2 regions of the Pseudalkalibacillus berkeleyi genome follow, and region 1 is predicted to be linked to the other one. Evidence: predicted binding sites of a transcription regulator. Region 1 holds the regulator's gene; the other holds the start of a gene.

Region 1 (10,271 bases):
AGCACCTTCAACGATTGTTGTGTTATCTTTCGTTACAACAACTTTAGAAGCTGTTCCTAGTTGACCAATGTTTGCAGATTTAAGGTCAAGACCTAGGTCTTCAGTGATCACTTCTGCACCAGTCAATGTTGCGATGTCTTCAAGCATTGCTTTACGACGGTCACCGAATCCAGGTGCTTTAACAGCAACTGCATTAAATGTTCCGCGTAGTTTGTTTACAACGAGTGTTGCAAGCGCTTCACCTTCAACATCTTCAGCGATGATCAAGATCGGCTTACCTTGTTGAACAACTTGCTCTAGTACTGGAAGTACTTCTTGGATATTACCGATTTTCTTGTCTGTTACAAGAATGTATGGGTTCTCAAGAACAGCTTCCATTTTATCTGAATCGGAAACCATGTAAGGAGATGCATATCCACGGTCGAATTGCATACCTTCTACAACTTCTAGCTCAGTAGCGAATCCTTTAGATTCTTCGATTGTGATAACGCCGTCGTTTCCAACGCGCTCCATAGCTTCAGCGATCAATTGACCGACTTCATTGTCTCCAGAAGAGATTGCAGCTACTTGAGCAATTGATTCGCGTCCTTCGATTTGCTTAGAAATGTTCTTAAGCTCTTCTACAGCTGCAGAAGTTGCTTTTTCGATTCCCTTACGGATGACCATCGGGTTTGCACCAGACGTTACGTTCTTCAATCCTTCACGGATCATTGCTTGCGCAAGAACAGTTGCTGTAGTCGTACCGTCACCAGCTACGTCATTTGTTTTGCTTGCAACTTCGGATACGAGCTTAGCACCCATGTTTTCGAATGCATCTTCAAGTTCGATTTCTTTTGCAATCGTTACACCGTCATTTGTAATGAGTGGTGAACCGAATTTCTTCTCAAGAACGACATTACGTCCTTTTGGTCCAAGCGTTACTTTAACAGCATCTGCAAGCGCATCAACACCAGCAAGCATTGAGCGTCGTGCATTTTCACTAAACTTAATATCTTTAGCCATTGTATAAAGAACCTCCTTGATTGGTTGTATGTAGGGAATCCGTTCCCCTTTGTTGAATTAATCTTTTAGAAGAATCTAGATTGGTTTAGCCAACGATTGCTAGTACATCAGATTCACGTAAAATCAAAAATTCTTTACCTTGATATTTCACTTCAGTACCAGCGTACTTAGAATAGATAACTGTGTCGCCTTCAGAAACTTCAAGTGCAACTTTTTCTCCGTTATCTGTTACTCGGCCTGTACCGACTGCAACGATTTTTCCTTCTTGCGGCTTTTCTTTCGCAGAGTCAGGAAGTACAATCCCGCTTGCGGTCTTTTCTTCGCTTTCTACAAGCTCAATTACAATACGATCACCTAACGGCTTTAACAAGTGAAACACCCTCCTCAAGGATTATGTTATTTTAATTATTAGCACTCTGTATAAGTGAGTGCTAATTCCATTTTTAATTTTATCAACTTTTATTTTTTTTGCAAGAGATAACTGAAAATTTTTTTATTACGTTTATGTAAAATTGCCTAAAAATCTTATGAAAGGTATTTCGCTTGATTCTGTGTTAAAATGTAGCATTGAGTAAATTGGAAATCTCTTATGAAAGAGGAGATGTAATTGAATAAACGATATGGATGGATCCTCATCGTATATATAACAACATTATTATCCGGGTTTATTGGACTACCTATATTACTGGAGTTGGATATACCCCGAGATAAAATTCCAGGACTATGGAATGTCATCAGTTTCTCAATCGGATTCTTGATTATCTTATTGATCTTGTTACCGGAATTCCGTAACCCGCTCAATCGTGATGAACGAGCGAGTTGGTCGAGAACGGCTGGTTGGGCATTTATCGGCATACCTATGGTGTTCGTTGCACAAATTATTGCCGCAACGATTGAGATGCAACTGTTAGGTATTAAACCTGGTTCAGAAAACACGGAGATGATTGTAGAACTGACCATGTCTGTACCGTTACTCATATTGGTCGTGTCTGTCATCGGACCGATCCTTGAAGAAATTGTGTTTCGGAAGATCATATTTGGTACACTCTATAAACGAACTCATTTTATCATCGCTGCACTTGTCAGCTCACTTATATTTGCTTTAGTCCACCGGGATTTCAGCCATATTCTCGTTTATACAGCAATCGGATTCACACTCAGCTTCTTGTATGTGAAAACGAAACGATTGATTGTACCAATTATTGCGCATGTGGCAGTCAATACAACCGTCATGCTTTTCCAAGTTGTTTACCGTGATGAGATCCAAGACCTACAGAAGCAACTGAAAAGCGTTGAATTCATTATTGGAGGCTGATTATGAAATTTTCACCAACCTTTTGGATTTTCGCCTATCTCGTTTTAGGCGTCATATTTACTTATTTAGCAATTTTCTATGCACAAGAAGACGGCGTCTGGTCATTCTGGCCAATTCTCAACATGGCACTCGCCGCTTACGACTTCTTTAACGCATATAGAATGTTCGAGCTACGCAAAAAAATAAAAAGCATGAAGAAGAAATAAAGGATCGACCAATTTGGTCGATCTTTTTTTAATACGGTTTATTGTATTGGAATTCTTCCTTACCGGTTTCTGTATTAATGAGCCTGGCTGAATCATTTTGGTTCACCCTATTTAACTCTTGACCATTCAAAAGTTGATATTCATGGACAAGTTCATATTCACCTGTTATCTGACTTTGAATCACAAATGTTCTGTTATGTGTATATCTTCTCTTAGTAATAAATTGTGCATCCTCTTCGGCAACAATCTTCTGAAGTAAGACTAAGCCTTCATCAGGTGACAGATTCTCTTTAAACGATTTGTTAAAAAAAGATTGATCTAGTTGAACACCGTTAATCGAGAAGTGATCCACATTACCTGTACGAACATGAACTGAGATCAAAAAATAGTCAGATTGACCTTCTAAAAGTGGATAACTTTGATTAACTGGGATAAAAGAAAAGTTATGCCAGTCTTCCCTTTCAGAAAAAGTTTGTTTATTGATGCCTTTATATTTGAGCTCAACTTCCGCGTTCTCTCCATAGAGCCTTTCTAGAAAAGTTAATATCTTCACTTCAGCTTCTTCTTTACTGACGTTTTTATTTACATCTTGTTCTTCATGATGCCTATTAAAACGAATAATATTCCCAGTAAAAACATCTACGTATCCGCTTATATGTTTGCTTCGGAATTTAGCCTTTCCAATATCATCGGATAGCGGTGATGTAGGTTTTAAGTCAATTTCAGAGGGTTTGATTTTAAAATAACTACCTAATTTATCTTTAACTTCTTCGTCCGTTAAACGTTCGACATTTTCAGGAAGCCGATGGGAGCGATTGTAGTGATACGTTAGTTCGTTAATTTCTTTTACGACAGCCTCTATCCCTATGATATCCACCATTTTCAGATAAGAACTATATCCATGATGAAACCCCTTATATTCCTCCTCCACTTCTTGCTGGTATAGAGCACTATATTCTTTAAGGCTTTGATAGGTTTGTTGATCGACTTCATCCCATTGCGTATTTTTTCTTTTGTGATGTAAAGTCTTCAGCGTCGTATATAACGCATTATTTTCAATTTTTAAATAGTATTCTGTATTGCTTAATTGATACAATTCCCACCAATTAAAGGCGTCATCGTTCGTTGCCCACCATTGTTCAAACATTTCTTTTTGAAATTCTAAAGACGCAATGTCTTCATGTTTCGTTGCTTCGATATAGTCTACCAATTCTCTCGCCTCAGCATATTTACTGTTACTCCAATCAAACACCTCTTGCCTGGAATTTTCGTATTTGTTGAAAAGCATCATCGCAATGATGACAGCTAAGATTGCGGCAATCACTTTCATCCTTCGGAACTTAAGCTTTAATTTGACTCGATCATCAAGTGTTGTTGGAACATCAACATGTTCATCTGTTATTTCTTCACCAAATCCCTCTCCAGTCCCGTAGATCTGTCGGCATGTCGAACAGCTTTCCAAATGTTCGTCCACCATCTTTTTCACTGATGGGCTAAGCTCGTCTTCTATGTACAACGGATACAAATCCTGAATCAATTGACATGAATCCTTCAATTTCGTATCCCCCCGTATTCTTTCGTATACGTGTCTTTAAATTTCTTTCTTGCTCTGAATAGACCTACCTTTACTGAACCTACTTTCTCACCCAAAACTTCGCTCATTTCTTGATAGGTCATCTCTTGTTGGTCACGAAGTAAGATGTATGTTCTCTCTTTTTCGTTGAGGGCTGATAGAACGAACAAGATTCCATCCCTTTCGACCATTGCTTCAAATTCACTTTTTCCACCTTCCCACAGCTCATGCTTTTCTTCACTATGCTCAAATTTTGTAGAGCTTTTGTTTTGATAAGACAAATAAGTATTCCTAGCAATTGTAAATAGCCACGTTTTCAGTGAACTTTCGTGTCGAAATGAATGAATTTGTTTAAATGCTTTCATAAATGTGTCGTGCGTTAGCTCTTCTGCTATATGTGAATCATATGTATTTCTTAAGAGATATGTATAAATCGCTTTTTTGTAAGTTTCATAGATCTCTTCAAAAGGTGCCGACATGTTCGTACCATCCCCCCCTCTCCTAAATATGTAGACTGATAAGAGGCTATAAAGTTACAATACAATTTTATTTAAAAATGGTAAACTATAGAAAAAGTTGTTCGGAGGAGGGAATCAGCCTGGATAAACGGACTTTTAGAAAAAGAATGCTGATCACCTATTCGGTGTTTGCAATCCTAGTGGTTGCATTGTTAATTTCGACTGTGAAGCTTCCGGTCCATGCTGCTGGCTGGATTGTGTCTTTTGACGTAAATGAACTTTTATACATCCCTTTTGATGTTGAAAACAGATATTCAGAGATTAGTGGCTTTGATCGAGTGAAGCTCGTGTATGAGAATTCAGATGAATCATTAACGTACTGGGCAACAACTGAAATAGGCTGGAATAATGTTTCTAGCTGGGATGAAACGTTAACTTTGAACAACGGAACAACCGCTTATTATACTTCAACAGACGAAACCCAAATGATTAGCTGGCGAACTGGCGACGTGGAATACGCGATTGATTACACATCTACAAAACCTATCGCAAAGAGTGAACTTATAAAAGTAGCTTCAAAAGCAGTTGAATAAAATGAGACTTGATGATGAAAATTGATTTGTACATTAACCAAGAAAAAAGCGACCGTTCCCGGTCGCTTTCTTAATTTCCTTATTCTTCTTCGTCTTCCTCTTGTTCTTCTGCTGTTTTCATTGCTTTTTTATATGCAAATCCTGCTATTAGGATGCTGATCTCATACAAGAGTATGAGTGGAACCGTCACCATCAAGTGTGAAATGAGCTCTGGTGGTGTAATCATACCTGCAAGTACGAGCAATACGAAGTACGAGTACTTACGAATTTTTCGTAAAAAGGCTGGTGTGACCAGACCGAGTCTCGTCAAGAACATGATGACAACTGGGAATTGAAATAGAATTCCGAACGGTAATGTCAGCCGGAACAGAAAGTGAAAATATTCATTAATGCCGTATTCTTCTTCCACTCCGAGCAGATCAGATAGTCCATTCATAAAATCTATGACGAATGGAAACAGAATGAAGTATGAAAAAGATATACCCCCTACAAACAAAAAGAATGTCAGCGGGATATACATTAAAGTCACCCTACGCTCTTTCTCTAATAATCCAGGACTAATGAACGCCCAAATTTGATAAAGCGCAACTGGTGATGTGATTAACAAACCAATAAGAAAGGCAAAATCAAGAAACACTGTAAGCGGATCGGTTAATTTGAACACATTCAGTTCCAATCCAGCTGCTTCTGGCGTTTGCTTCAAATATTGGATGAGCGGCATCGAGAGGAAAAATCCTGAAATAAATGCCGCCAAAAAAATAAGTATGACGATGAAAATTCTTTTTCTCAGTTCTTCAACATGGCTTTGAAGCGTCATTTGTCTTTCCGTCATACGAAACTACCTTCCTAACTAGTCCTGATCTTTGTTCTTCTTGTCTTGCTCATTGTCTTTATCTTTTTCTTTTTTATCTTGTTCGTTATCATCATCTACGAGGCCACTTGTCGCATTCTTGAATTCTCTTAATGTCTTTCCAGCTGCCTTTCCTAGCTCAGGTAACTTTTTCGGACCGAAAATCAACAATGCAACGACTCCGACAATAATCCAACTTCCTGGACCAAGCATATTGGTCACCTCCTCAAAAAATGTCTTATATTTATTTTTCCAACGGATAATTCTTCAAAAAGTAAATCAACGATTGGAGTTCAACTGCTAAATCTATATGATGAATCCTGACGTCATCTGGTACAGTTAGTCGAGCTGGTGTGAAATTCAAAATTCCGTTCACGCCTGTTTCGACAAGTTCATCTGCGACCGTTTGTGCTGTTTGAGCAGGAACGGTCAAAATAGCAACCGATACATCATTCGTTACATGCTTCTTCAAATCTTTCAAATCATAAATTGGAACACCGCTGATCTTCGTTCCAATTTTATTAGGATCAACATCAAACGCAAGTTCAACTCTCGTGTTGTCGTTTTTCAAAAAATTATAGTTCAGAAGGGCTGTCCCTAAATTCCCCACTCCAATCAGCATGACTTTCGTGACTTCATCTTGATCGAGTGTTTTTCGGAAAAAGGTTAGCAAGTAGTTTACATTGTAACCATAACCCTTCTTACCTAGTGCTCCAAAATAAGAAAAATCTCTTCGGATTGTCGCAGAATCCACTTTGACCGCTTCACTTAGCTCAGATGAGGATACACGTAGCTTCCCGGATGAGGATAAGTTTTTGAGAAAACGGTAATACAGTGGCAACCGTTTAGCAGTTGCTTGAGGTATTTTTTGTTCATCAACGCTCATAAGATCCCTCCAATCGATTTAGGAACACTATTATATATCGTGCCGGTAATCGCCATTCTTCCCACCCGTTTTTTCGAGTAGATAAGTCGGACCAATTATCATGCCTTTATCAATTGCCTTACACATATCGTAAACGGTCAAGCCAACGGCAGATGCCGCTGTCAGTGCTTCCATTTCAACGCCGGTATTCCCCTTTGTTTTCACGGTAACATCGATGATGAGCTCATATGTATTTTCTACCGTCCATTCAAATGTGATATCTACTGCTTTCAGTGGTAATGGATGACACATCGGTACGATATCAGGTGTTTTTTTTGCAGCCATAATCCCTGCTACTTGGGCAACGGATAACACATCACCCTTTTTGATACGATTGCCTTGAATCGCTTCATATATTTCCTTCGAAACGCGGACACTGCTTCGAACACGAGCTGTCCTAACCGTTTCTTCTTTATCAGATATATCGACCATCTTCGCTCGACCTTGGTCATTGAAATGCGTAAAATCGCCCATAATATCACCACCTAAGAGAGACTATACACCATTTTTCAACAAAAGTAAGGCTTGAAATAATTGAAAATATAACAAAACATTGAATATTGCACAGTTGCTTGCACTTTCCCCCATAGGCTACACTAAGATTAATACGAATGTGTCGAACAAAATCGAACAAAAAACAATAGTGTTCAAAAATTGATGAATAAGAAACAACCGGTTATGAAGTTCAACTAAGATCGTCACGTCCTGTGACAACGTTGAACTGAATCACATCCTGTGATCCTAAGGCACGACGGTTTTGAGGACCGGAGCGTATATGTTTAATACGTGAGGACCAGAGAAACCGAGTAACACTCACTGCCTAACTACGTCACGTCCTGTGACAACGGCAGTACTAGTACGTCCTGTACGTCGAAAATTCGTAGTTTATCATTCGTTGATTTTTGAACTTCCTTTATAGAGAGGTGTTACACATGATCGTCATGCAAGCCCAAGACATAACAAAATATTATGGTGCTGACCTTATTTTATCGAATATTAAACTTGAAGTACAATCCCGAGACCGAATCGCCCTTGTCGGAAGAAACGGAGCTGGTAAATCGACGTTGTTGAAGATCATCAGCGGTCACCTTTCTTACGACTCTGGTGCGATTATGAAGCCGAATGAAATTGAAGTCGGTTACTTAGCGCAGGACGCTGGTCTTGAATCAGAAAACACGATTTGGGATGAAATGATTGAAGTCTTTCACGACCTTCAACTAATGGAAGAACAAATCCGTGCGTTGGAATCAAAAATGGGACAAGAGAAAGTATTGAGTGATGAGAATCTTTACACCAAAGTACTCTCAGAATATGATTCCCTGCAACAAAGCTTTCAATTAAAAGGTGGATATCAATATGAAAATGATATCCGCTCGACCCTTCATGGCTTCCGTTTCTATGAAGAGGATTACAATAAACCGATTGCATCCTTAAGTGGTGGTCAGAAGACTCGACTTGCACTCGTTAAGCTCCTATTAACTCGTCCAGATTTGTTGATTTTGGATGAACCGACGAACCACCTGGATATACAGACATTAAACTGGCTAGAAACATACTTACAATCTTACCCCGGAGCCTTATTAATCGTTTCTCATGATAGATACTTCCTAGATAAAGTAGCGACCCAAGTTTATGAAATTTCGAGAACGAGAAGTAAGAAGTTTTTCGGTAATTACAGCAAATATCTTGAACAGAAGGCAGATCAGTATGAACAAGATGTAAGAGAATACGAAAAGCAGCAATCCGAAATTGCCAAGCTTCAAGATTTTGTGCAGCGAAATATTGCACGTGCATCCACTACGAAACGAGCTCAGAGTAAAAGAAAACAACTTGAGAAAATGGAAGTGATGGACCGGCCAGATGGTGGAGAGAAATCCGCTCAATTTGGGTTTAGAATTGAACGCAAAACTGGTAACGACGTATTAAAGTTGAACAAACTTGCGATCGGTTATGAAGACTCCATATTAGTTGATGATATTGATCTTCATGTTCAACGAGAAGAAAGCATTGCGCTTGTTGGTCCGAACGGGATCGGTAAATCAACGCTCATTAAAACAATCATGCACCCTGACCGGAAAATAGCGGGATCCCTTCAGTTCGGATCGAATGTGAAGATTGGCTATTATGATCAAGAACAAGCGGACCTGAACAGTAATAAAACGGTTCTTCACGAGCTATGGGACGAATTCCCCACTCATCCAGAAAAAGATATTCGTACCGTTCTCGGGAACTTCTTGTTCAGCGGAGATGATGTGTTGAAAGGCGTTAATGAACTCAGTGGTGGACAGAAAGCACGACTTGCACTTGCAAAACTCATGTTGCAAAAAGCGAATGTCCTTATTTTAGATGAGCCGACGAACCATCTCGACCTTGATAGTAAGGAAGTACTCGAAAATGCGTTAGTCGATTTTCCTGGAACCATTTTGTTCATTTCCCATGACCGTTATTTCATTAATCGAATTGCCACACGGGTTGTTGAGTTATCCACAACGGGTCTTGAAAACTTCCTAGGCGACTATGACTATTATCTTGAAAAGAAAGCAGAGCAAGCTGAATTCGAGCGTCTAGAGCGTGAAGAGCTTAATGAAAAGGAAGAAAACACGGTCAGTGACCAAAAAGAGCAATTCCATAACGACAAACAAGCGAAAAAAGAAGAGCGTAAAAGACTTCGCAGAATAGAAGAACTAGAAGCACAGATTGAAGAGAGCGAACAGAAGATTGAAGCGATTGAACACCAACTAAGCCAGCCCGACATCTTTCAAGATTTTGAGAAAAGCCAAGAGCTTAATGAACAACTTGAAAAAGCAAATCATGATTTAGAAACACTACTAGAAGAATGGGAAGGTTTACAAACGGTGTAGACTGGGAAATAAGGAGTTGATCCACACTTTACGAGGGTCAACTCCTCTTCTTTATTTATTAGTTTGCTCACATATACACACAATCCACAGGGTTATACACAGGGTAAACAGTGATTTTTAGGTTTTCTTGTCGTTTTTTCCACAATATCCACAGAATAACTCGAACTTATCCACATTTAGTTATTCACATCATTAAGTCTTTATTTCCCGATAGATTTCTTATGTTTTCCACAATGTTCACAACCTGTGGATAACGCTTTTCCACATCGAGATTCGACTCCATTCGACTTCGTTATACACCTTTCATGTATATTTATTCTTATTTGTATACACACTTTATGCACTGGACTGTATATCGGAAAATTTTTATAATTGCTTTTAGTAGGATCACCTGTCAGACTGATGGATGGTTACATTTTGAGAATAAGTAGGTGAGAAATTGATTGAAATCAGAAGTTCTACAATAACAGATGATGAAAACGACAAAG
Region 2 (10,271 bases), on a different contig from region 1:
TTTGACTTAATTGGTGAGAATAATGAATTCAGTTTTGAAGAACTGAAACAGTTTACGAAGCAAAAGAAGAATCATGGAACCTACAGAAAGTATCAAACAAGCTGGCAAAAAGCTGTAGCAGAAGAAGTAAATGAGAGACAATTATATGAAGATAAGAAGAAATATCGTATATCAATTGTGTTATCCAGCATCATTTTAATTCCATTCATCTTTATCTTTGCGTTCCATGGTCTTATATTTTGGATGGTCATGACAATCCTTCTTATAGGCACAATCACCCTTTATGGTTTCTTATACCATCCAAGGACGAAAGAAGGTACCCTGATCCATTATGAATGGAAAGCATGTAAGAAGCGGTTCAAAATCTTGAGTAAAGAGGATTGGAGAACTTGGGCGGAAGACGACAAGTTACGCGCCTATATTTACGGACTCGGTACGAAAACGCAACCGATTATTAAAAAGAACGAACAGTTCGCTAAATCGTTCTATCCTTCAAATACGAGTAACTCGGAAGTCGGAGCCTATTCCACAATGGATATCAGCACGTTCATTATATTGGGAGCTGCTGTATCAAACAATTTCGATGCAGCCCACCAATCCACTGGAGCATCAATAGGTGCAGGCGGAGCAGGTTCTGGCGCAGGAGCGGGTGGCGGCGGAGGCGGATCTGGAGCCTTTTAACAAGAAAGTTAGACAGAATTCCCATTTCCGGGAACGCCTTTGATAGTGTAAAAGTAAAGGTCGAAGCATGAGTAGTGAACCGGCAGTCTGTAGCTATCGAAAAATAGAGAATGGTATTTAATATTAAGCCCCGTTATATAGCGCAGAACGTTTATTTAAGAACATAGCTTTATAGAGTATCATGTTTAACACTCCACCATAAAACGAAGCTCAAGGCCTAGTGAATACAAAAGACAGAACCTTTGACTCCCACTCCCGAAAGGAAAAGTGAAAGTCTATCAAGAAGATACAAATGACAGCAGTCTAGAATTCAGAAGATCAAATAGATCACAAACTCATGAGAGGATTTATATTTCACATAATTCACAGTTTAAGTTTCTGATTATTTATTATGGTATTAATAATCCAGATTAATAAGGAAGGATAGAGGATATGCCAACTTACAACAAACTCGTTCGTGATCGTATTCCAGAGATTATTCAATACACAGGAAAAAGTTTTAATACTAGTATTTTGGATGTAGATCATTATGAAATGGAATTGAAAGAGAAGTTAAAAGAAGAGCTAAATGAATATCTTGAAGCAAGTGACGATGCATCAGCGATCGAAGAACTTGCAGACCTTCTAGAATTGATACATGCATTAACCTCTGTACATCATTCCTCTGTTGAGGAACTTGAGACTGTTCGAAAAGAAAAAGCTGAAAAGCGTGGAGGATTTCAAGAACGTATTTTCTTGATTGATGTTGAAGATGAGTAAAGTCGTACTAAATAATGCGAATATAGATATGCGTTATTTTGTTTAAGTTGGTGAAGAAATTAATGGACGAAAAAACTTTAAAACATAAAATAGAAAACTTGAGTATTTGGACTAAAGGTGATCAAAGAGCACCTCATAAACCACTGTTATTGTTATATGCTCTTGCAAGATATCAAAGAGATAAAATACATAATTTATCATATTTAGAGGTTAAGGATAAGTTGAAAAAGCTATTAATTGAGTTCGGACCTCAACGACGTTCCTACCATCCTGAGCAGCCTTTTGTAAGATTAACAAATGACGGAATATGGTCATTGAATAAAAGTATTGAACCGAAAAACATCAGAAATAACTACCTTATGAAGAATGACCTTGTTGGTGGCTTTAACCCTGTTGTAATTCAATTGCTAAATAGGAATCCCAAACTTTTAGAAGAATTAGCTGACAAAATACTTCATGAACATTTCCCGCAAAGTATACATGAAGATATTCTAATGGCTGTTGGACTAGAAGTAGGAGTTAAGAAACGTAAAACTAGAGATCCAATGTTCAGAGATAAAATATTAAGAGCTTACGAGTATAGTTGTGCTGTCTGTGGATTTAATGTCAGATTAGGAAATCACTTAGTTGGGATTGAAGCCGCTCATATCAAGTGGTTTCAATTAGGCGGACCAGATATTGAAGAAAACGGAATAGCATTGTGTTCCTTACACCATAAGTTGTTTGATCGTGGAGTTTTCACGCTTACTAATAAAAGACAATTAATCGTTGCAGAAGATGCACATGGTACACATGGGTTTGATGAATGGCTAATGAGGTACCATGGGAACCCCATAAGGGAACCTGTCAACCCTATATACCAACCACAAGAAACGTTTTTAAATTGGCATGTTAGAGAAGTGTTTAAAGGACCAGCAAGGTATCAAACACATTAAGAAAGTAAAATAGGTACATTCGCTATTTTAGGGTCAATGTTTTACATAATAAATTTTTAGAATTACTTAACATGAAAGCACTTGCAATTCCTCTCCACTTGTTTTCATACTTAAAGAGACTAACATAGAATGAGGTGGAGAGATGAAGTTTGGAAGTTTAACAGGAAAAGTGGTTGCTGTTGGTACAGCTGCATTGATGATTTTTGGTCATGAAGTTAGTGCGCATGGTGATGAGGCTTCAGTATATGAAGCTATTCAGGATCAGTTGGTAGGGAAACAGATCTTCTTTGGAGATCTACATAATCACACTGGTTACTCTCCGGATGGTTCGGGGACTCCGAAGATGGCGTATGAGAGTGCGAAGATGAATGGGCTTGATTTTATCGCGATTACAGAGCATTCGGAAGGGTTGAACTTGATCGCGAATGAAGAAGAGGGTGTGAATACGCCACTTCCTTATCGTACAGAGTGGGAGGACATCCAGTATCAAGCGGATCAGATTTCAGATGAGTCGTTTACAGCGATCCGTGGTTTCGAGTGGAGCGATCCGTATCAAGGACACTTCAATGTCTGGTTTTCTAAGCATTATACCGATGTGTTCCGTTCACCTGGAACGCCTTCGATGAAGCCATTCTGGAATTGGTTCCAGACAGATACGAGTCTGCTTGGTGGTAGTGATGGCATTGGTGGCTTTAACCACCCTGGACGTGAGCCGGGTAAGCTTGATGAACTCGCTTATGTCCCTGAAGTCGATAATCGGGTCATTTCTATTGAGGTGTTCAACCGGGAAGATATCTATGACTCTACATATGTGGAAGCACTTGATAACGGCTGGCATGTTGGAGCAATCGGTGTATCCGACCATCACGGGGAAATCTGGGGTGATCCGACATTTGCGCGTACGGGAATCATTGCAACGGAAAACTCTCATGAGGATGTAAGAGCTGCATTGGAAAAGCATCATGTATATGCAACGCAGGATTCCAACTATCAAATGGTTTTCACAGGGAATGGTCAGATGATGGGGGCAGAGTTGACGAATGAACAGCCTGTGGAGTTGAATGTGATGGGGCATGATCCGGATCAAGGAGAGACCATTGTAAAAGCGGAACTGGTTACGAATGGTGGAAAAGTCGTCGAAACCTATGAACCTGCTAATCCACATCAAACGTTTGAGTGGAGTACGACAACACCGGAAACTACTGAAAGTGCTTGGTACTTCGTTAGAGTGACACAAACGGATGGCGAAATGATCTACTCAAGCCCGATTTGGGTTAATAGATAAGTGTCAGAGATGAAGGTTGGATCAGTCCAACCTTCATTTTTTATGGAAGATATTGTCCTATATACACACCAATAGAACGGTCCCCTATGGTATGCTGTTGGAAGGAAATTGTAATAAAGGGGATAAAAGAGGGGGGTAAACATTGGTGAGGGAAAAACAGATCAAGATTTTTGTTGCTTTTGTAGCAGTAGCATTTGTTGTTAGTTTAATTATGAATGTCACATTTCTTTCTAAGTTAAGTGAAATGGACAATCGTCTACGTTCTCTCTCTTCTTCACAACAGAATATGATGAGTAGTGTAAACGGCCAAACGAATCATATCCAAACGGTATTGAATGATATGCAAGAGGAACAGAGATGGATGACTCCTATTGATATTACCGTCGATTCAAAGGATATGGAGGATGGCAAAGCGGAAGCGACATTCGAATGGCAAGTTAAGGAGTTGCAAGAGGATTCTGAGGTTGTATTTTATTATACATATGGCAATAATGAGAGCTACAAAGCGCTTCCTGTGGAGGAAATTCAGCAAGGGTTGTTTAAAGTGAAAGTTCCGATTGAGATGGATATGGAGCCTATGTGGCACATAAACTTAATGAGGGGTAACAAGAATACTCAAGAGTCGTCCAAAAAAAAGATGGAAGAACAAATGAAAAGCGAGACGCTCAAATACTACGTTACAGTATCCTATGGTGACATGGTGAAGAGCGGAAAGGTTCACACTGAGCATTTAGGGGAGTATGGCAATCGTCTATATGGTAGTTTACAAACGGACATCATCATGGAGGACAAAACATTTAGTATGATGCTGATGAATCATCAAACAGATACTTCTGTTTCAATAGTAAAAGCTTATCTCCTGAAATATAAAGATGAAGACTTGTTAGGTAGAGAAAAATTCGATGTAGATAAGCAATACGATCCCGCCGATCCTAGGATGAATGCTTATCATGTGAATCAAATTAAACAATTTGAAAATATGCGCCTTGTGGTACAGGTCGTTTATGACAATGGAGAAGTATTTGAAAAAGAAGTATATAAACTCGATAATTAGGAACGGATCAAACTTTAAAAAATTTATTGTGAAATTCAATTCTTTAACTTATATTTTAAAAAAATAAAGTACACTTGCATGATTTTAATTCTCTTAGTGATTGCTCGAAATGGTTAGAAAATCTTATTGGTGGTTCTTTATATCAGGGTTTAAGAGGTTTGAGAGATGGTTGGAATCCAACCGAACAATCTCAATTGTATGGCTTTGAAATTAAAACTAATGTAATTGAAAAAAACTCTACGACAACGGTCTAAGTAGCTAGACAAACACAAGGAAGATATATGTTAGAAAAAAGCAGGTTGGAATTTCCAACCTGCTTTTTTTAGCATAGCGCAAGGAAGATTTGTGGTGTGTAGAAGAAGCATAGGTTGAATGTAGGATAACAGAATGCGATGGTGATGAAGAAGTTGACGAATGCGACCCAGGCGAGGGCGATGCCAATACCGCCAAATGGTGTCTGATAGAAAATTAACGTCCATCTACCCTGGCAGCCCCAGATGCCGTTGATTCGATCATCGTAGTCTTCGTACTCCATGTCGGAACGGGGCTGACCGCCGAGCAGTGAAGTGATTTGGGTCGTGCTTTGCGGCTGTTGTCCGACTAAAGACTGGAGCTGGGTTTGTGGTAATGCCGATAAGGTCGTGAAAAGGCTGACAAGGTTTTGAGGTGGTCCGCTAGTCGGTTGTGATAATGTCGGTAAAATCTGTTGAACTTGCTGTTGTTGCTGGAGTGTCAATTGACCGGGCAAAGCGGAAGGGCCGTTGCCGGGAATACTTTGGCCTCCAGGAAAACTTGGACCACCGGGGACCCCAGGAAATCCGCCCATTCCACCTGGACCTCCTGGGAAACCAGGTATTCCACCAGGTCCTCCTGGAAATCCTCCCATCCCTGGTCCCCCAGGGAATCCACCGCCTAAGCCGGGTATTCCACCAGGTCCACCTTGGCCACCCATCCCAGGGGGGCCGAAGGGAGGAAGTTGGCGTGGATGATTTTTATTGTGATACATATCGCAATCCCCATTTCAATGGATGATGTCATGATGACACTATATGCGGACTTGGGCATTATGTGTAAGGACATTTTGTTGAAAGGTATCTGTTCATTCTCTATGCCGTTCATGGCAAAGCTGATTGAATGCTTCTGGGTTTATACAATATTTCATAAGTGTGTGAACATTCTCCATTGCAGGATTTTCCCAATTTAAGACGAATGATTATCTTAGGGATTTAATTAGAGAGGGGTTGGGTTTATGAAGGTTATAGAAGCAATTCCAGCTTTACCTGTGAGAGATTTGGATAAGAGTGCTGCTTTTTACCGGGAAACGTTAGGTTTTTCGGTACTTCATCAAGAAGGTGGACTTGTCGTGCTTGGTTTAGAGCAAATCCAGGTTCATTTGTGGCTTGCAAATGATGAACGGTGGCGTACAGAGGAGCACTGGAATCCTGTTGTATCAGGAGCGGAAACATTCATTGCAGGAACAGGGAGCTGCCGTATCGGGTTAGACGGAGTGGACGAAATGCATGAAAAATTGGCTCCAGCGGGTATTATCCATCCCAAAGCCCCAATTGAGGACAAGCCATGGGGAACAAGGGAGTTTTCAGTGGTAGATCCTGATAAGAATCTGATTACGTATTACGAGTGGAAGCGATAGATGCCTACTTATATTGCGTTGCTACGCGGTATAAATGTTGGTGGTCATAAGAAAGTAAAGATGGATCGGTTGAAGGAAATCTTCTCGTCGATCGGCTTTGAACAGGTGAGGACGTACATACAAAGCGGGAATGTCATCTTTGAAACAAGGCCGTTGGAGACGTCTGAGCTCATTCAACAAATTGAAAGTCAGTTGAAAGAAGCGCTAGAATTTGAAGTGCCTGTCATCGTGAAAACGGCTGAAGAATGGAAAACGGCAATTGGAGCGAATCCTTTTGATGTTGACTTGTTAAAAGAGGATGAAAAACTGCACGTTTCTTTTTTAGCTGAAAAGCCAAGTACTGAAGCAGTTGAGAAGCTGTTAAGTGTTGAGAGTGATATTGATGATTTTCAAATTGAAGGAAAGACAGCGTACATCGTCTGCCGGAAAGGCTACAAGAAAACCGTTTTTTCAAACACATTCATTGAGAAAAAGTTGAAGGTGGCAGCTACCACAAGAAACTGGAATTCGGTCATGAAAATTGCTGAAATGAGTAAATAAAATTGGATACAGTGAGAAAATCAGCTAATAACGATTTTCTTACTGTATTTCTTTTTGGTTACATAAACGCTAGTAGGGGAGACCTCCATGAATACACAAAAACGGAACAACTGAGAAGAATGCAATCAAATCGTCTCAGGAATGTAGTTCTTTACACATAGCATTCAAGAAGGAATTGTCCCCATTAAATAACAGGAACATATGTGAGTGGAGAAGATCTACTCCTTCGTGTTTGATTTCAAAGAAATCTAATTATATCAACACCGCTAAACATAAGTGAGTCCTTTTGTGGATTCACTTATGTTTTTTACGTTAAGAAAGCATTACTTTTTCCATGATACAGATTTGCTGCAAGGCGAAAGGGGTACGACATCTGTAAAGAACATCAGGGTTTTTACCAGCTTGTACCATTGATAGTTTTTATTGGTTTTACATTTTGTCCACTTTGTGACTGTTTTCTGATAACTGACAAAGGTTTGTCAAAAATATTTTGCAAATTAGTGACAAAGTTCATAATTTCACAAAGTCCGTCGAAAACCTTGATAGAATGGTGCCAAGAAGTAAAATATTGATGCTTTAATTATAGATCTTTCGAGAGAAAGGGGTACTCGTATGAAACTGAAGTTAGCTTTGTTTGCTGTCATGATGTTCGGTCTCACAGTGCTGACTGGTTGTGAACCATTAACCGTATTAGATCCGAAAGGACCAATGGCGGAAAGGTTAGCCAGTGACATTATGCTGACGATGTTAATGATGGCAGGAATCGTGATTGCCGTTTTCGCAATGCTGTTGTTCATGCTCGTGAAATACCGCGCATCGAACCAGCCTGCTGATTATGAACCACCTCATATTGAAGGGAATCCTTGGGTGGAAGGAATACTAGTTGGTATTCCAATCATTATTGTAGCGATTCTTTCCGTCGTGTCAGTTCAAAGTAACTATATCGTTGAATCTGCTCCGACAGGATATGAAGATAAAGAACCACTCGTCGTATATGCGTCATCCTCTGACTGGAAGTGGCATTTTAGTTATCCAGAAGAGGGAATTGAGACGGTGAACTACTTATACGTACCAACTGATCGTCCACTTGAATTTAGATTGTATTCACATGGACCGATTACGAGTTTCTGGATTCCACAGCTTGGTGGACAGAAATATGCAATGAATGCCCACGTGACGACGCTCCATCTCGCAGCTGATGTAGAAGGCGAGTATATGGGACGTAATGCGAACTTTAGTGGTGAAGGATTTGCTGAAAACAAGTTCGACGTAACAGCCATGTCTCAAGAAGAGTTTGATGAGTGGGTGGATGAGGTAAAAGATACAGCTGACCCGCTTACAGAAAAGAAATTTGAGGAATTGTTAGAGCCAGGACACCTTGGACGCATGACGTTTACGGGTACGCACTTAGAGTTTTCACCTGCTCCTGAACATCATGAAAAAGGTGATAAGTACAAAGATGGTCATGAGGATAAGAAGAAACATGACAATCACTCAGCTTCCAAAAAGGAAAGCTCAGAGAAAGAACACATGAATCATAACGAGTAAACGTACAGGTTTTACCGATTATATATATTCGAAAGGAGTCAAATCGTATGGAATTCTTTGAGCGATTTGCCATACCGCATCCTAGTATAGCAATCTATGCATCCATGGTCGCTGCCGGTCTTACTTTGATCGCTGTTCTCGCTGGACTCACCTATTTTAAAAAGTGGGGCTATCTATGGCGTGAATGGATCACGACGGTAGACCATAAAAGAATCGGGATTATGTACTTGATTTCCGCGTTATTGATGCTTTTCCGCGGTGGTGTCGATGCGATTATGATGCGTGCACAGCTTGCTGTACCGGACAATAAGCTACTCGATTCGCAGCACTATAACGAAATTTTCACAACGCACGGAGTTGTCATGATCTTATTCATGGCGATGCCGTTCATCATATTCTTTATGAACTTCGTGATTCCGTTACAAATCGGAGCACGAGATGTAGCGTTCCCACGCTTGAATGCACTTAGCTTCTGGTTATTCTTTATGGGCGCGATGCTATTTAACATTTCATTTATGGTTGGGGGTTCACCGGACGCTGGTTGGACTTCGTATTTCCCACTCGCAGACACGGATTCTGTTGGGACCAACTATTACATGATTGCGATTCAAATCGCTGGTATCGGTACACTGATGACAGGGATTAACTTTATGACAACAATTCTTAAAATGAGAGCACCAGGCATGACGTTGATGAAAATGCCGATGTTCACATGGTCTGCTTTCATTGCGAACGTCATAATCGTATTCGCGTTCCCAGTACTTACAGTTGCACTTGCGTTCGGAACGATGGACCAATTGTTTGGAACCCAGTTCTTTACGCTCGATAATGGCGGAATGGCGATGCTTTGGGCCAACCTGTTCTGGGTTTGGGGACACCCTGAAGTGTATATCTTAATTTTACCGGCATTCGGAATATACAGTGAGATTATTTCAACCTTTTCAAAACGTAACTTGTATGGCTATAAGTCGATGGTTGCTTCAATGGTGTTGATCTCGGTTCTATCATTCGTCGTTTGGGCTCACCACTTTTTCACAATGGGTCAGGGCGCGATGGCGAACAGCATTTTCTCCATTACAACGATGGCGATTGCGGTTCCGACTGGTGTGAAGATTTTCAACTGGATCCTTACGTTATGGAAAGGTAAAATCGAGTTCACGACACCGATGCTGTATTCAATCCTATTTATTCCGCTCTTTACACTTGGTGGAGTAACAGGTGTCATGCTTGCGATGTCAGCTGCGGACTATCAGTACCACAATACGATGTTCCTAGTCGCTCACTTTCATAATGTCATTATCCCTGGTGTCGTATTCGCGATGCTTGCGGGACTCACGTATTACTGGCCGAAAATGTTTGGTTTCATGTTGAATGAGCGAATCGGAAAGTGGACGGCGTGGTTACTATCGATTGGTTTCCTACTTGCGTTCATGCCGATGTATGTGACTGGACTTGATGGTCAAGCCCGACGTATGTACACGTATTCTGAGTCGACTGGATTCGGTCCGATGAATATGGTTTCCTTTGTCGGAGCTGCGATTATGGCAATTGGATTTGTGTTGATTGTGTATAACATTTACTATAGTGTTCGCTATGCTTCAAGGGACATTAGTGCAGACCCATGGGATGCACGTACGCTTGAGTGGGCGACACACACTCCAGTACCACACTATAACTTTGCGATCACACCTGAAGTCGCATCTAGTGAAGCGTATTGGGATTATAAGAAAAAGAACCATGAGTTGTATAAAGGCGATTATGAAAAAATCCATATGCCGAATAACAGTGGTATACCGTTTGTCATGAGCTGTATATTCT

The links. The regulator Rex, encoded in region 1, represses fermentation and respiration genes when NADH is low (regulators of the CRP and FNR family bind a similar motif). The targets are predictions, from matches to a motif close to TTGTGAAATATTTCACAA.
Region 2: qoxA (cytochrome aa3 quinol oxidase subunit II) is a predicted target of Rex. The motif match lies at 7,412-7,429, and genes of this name have one in related genera.

The regions. Positions count from the first base shown of each region.
Region 1 covers NZ_JAKIJS010000005.1:25,791-36,061, reverse strand. The annotation lists gene groL (chaperonin GroEL) at 1-1,002, opposite strand, end outside; gene groES (co-chaperone GroES) at 1,088-1,372, opposite strand; gene L2716_RS17630 (CPBP family intramembrane glutamic endopeptidase) at 1,610-2,317, shown strand; gene L2716_RS17625 (DUF4305 domain-containing protein) at 2,320-2,523, shown strand; gene L2716_RS17620 (zf-HC2 domain-containing protein) at 2,552-4,078, opposite strand; gene L2716_RS17615 (RNA polymerase sigma factor) at 4,075-4,575, opposite strand; gene L2716_RS17610 (hypothetical protein) at 4,722-5,147, shown strand; gene tatC (twin-arginine translocase subunit TatC) at 5,227-5,979, opposite strand; gene L2716_RS17600 (twin-arginine translocase TatA/TatE family subunit) at 5,998-6,210, opposite strand; gene L2716_RS17595 (redox-sensing transcriptional repressor Rex) at 6,242-6,883, opposite strand; gene moaC (cyclic pyranopterin monophosphate synthase MoaC) at 6,914-7,396, opposite strand; gene L2716_RS17585 (ABC-F family ATP-binding cassette domain-containing protein) at 7,855-9,783, shown strand; gene L2716_RS17580 (SET domain-containing protein) at 10,223-10,271, shown strand, end outside.
Region 2 covers NZ_JAKIJS010000001.1:416,690-426,960, forward strand. The annotation lists gene L2716_RS02215 (DUF2207 domain-containing protein) at 1-681, shown strand, start outside; gene L2716_RS02220 (nucleoside triphosphate pyrophosphohydrolase) at 1,114-1,440, shown strand; gene L2716_RS02225 (phosphorothioated DNA-binding restriction endonuclease) at 1,503-2,375, shown strand; gene L2716_RS02230 (CehA/McbA family metallohydrolase) at 2,518-3,660, shown strand; gene L2716_RS02235 (hypothetical protein) at 3,806-4,714, shown strand; gene L2716_RS02240 (hypothetical protein) at 5,037-5,666, opposite strand; gene L2716_RS02245 (bleomycin resistance protein) at 5,964-6,365, shown strand; gene L2716_RS02250 (DUF1697 domain-containing protein) at 6,366-6,905, shown strand; gene qoxA (cytochrome aa3 quinol oxidase subunit II) at 7,518-8,453, shown strand; gene qoxB (cytochrome aa3 quinol oxidase subunit I) at 8,501-10,271, shown strand, end outside.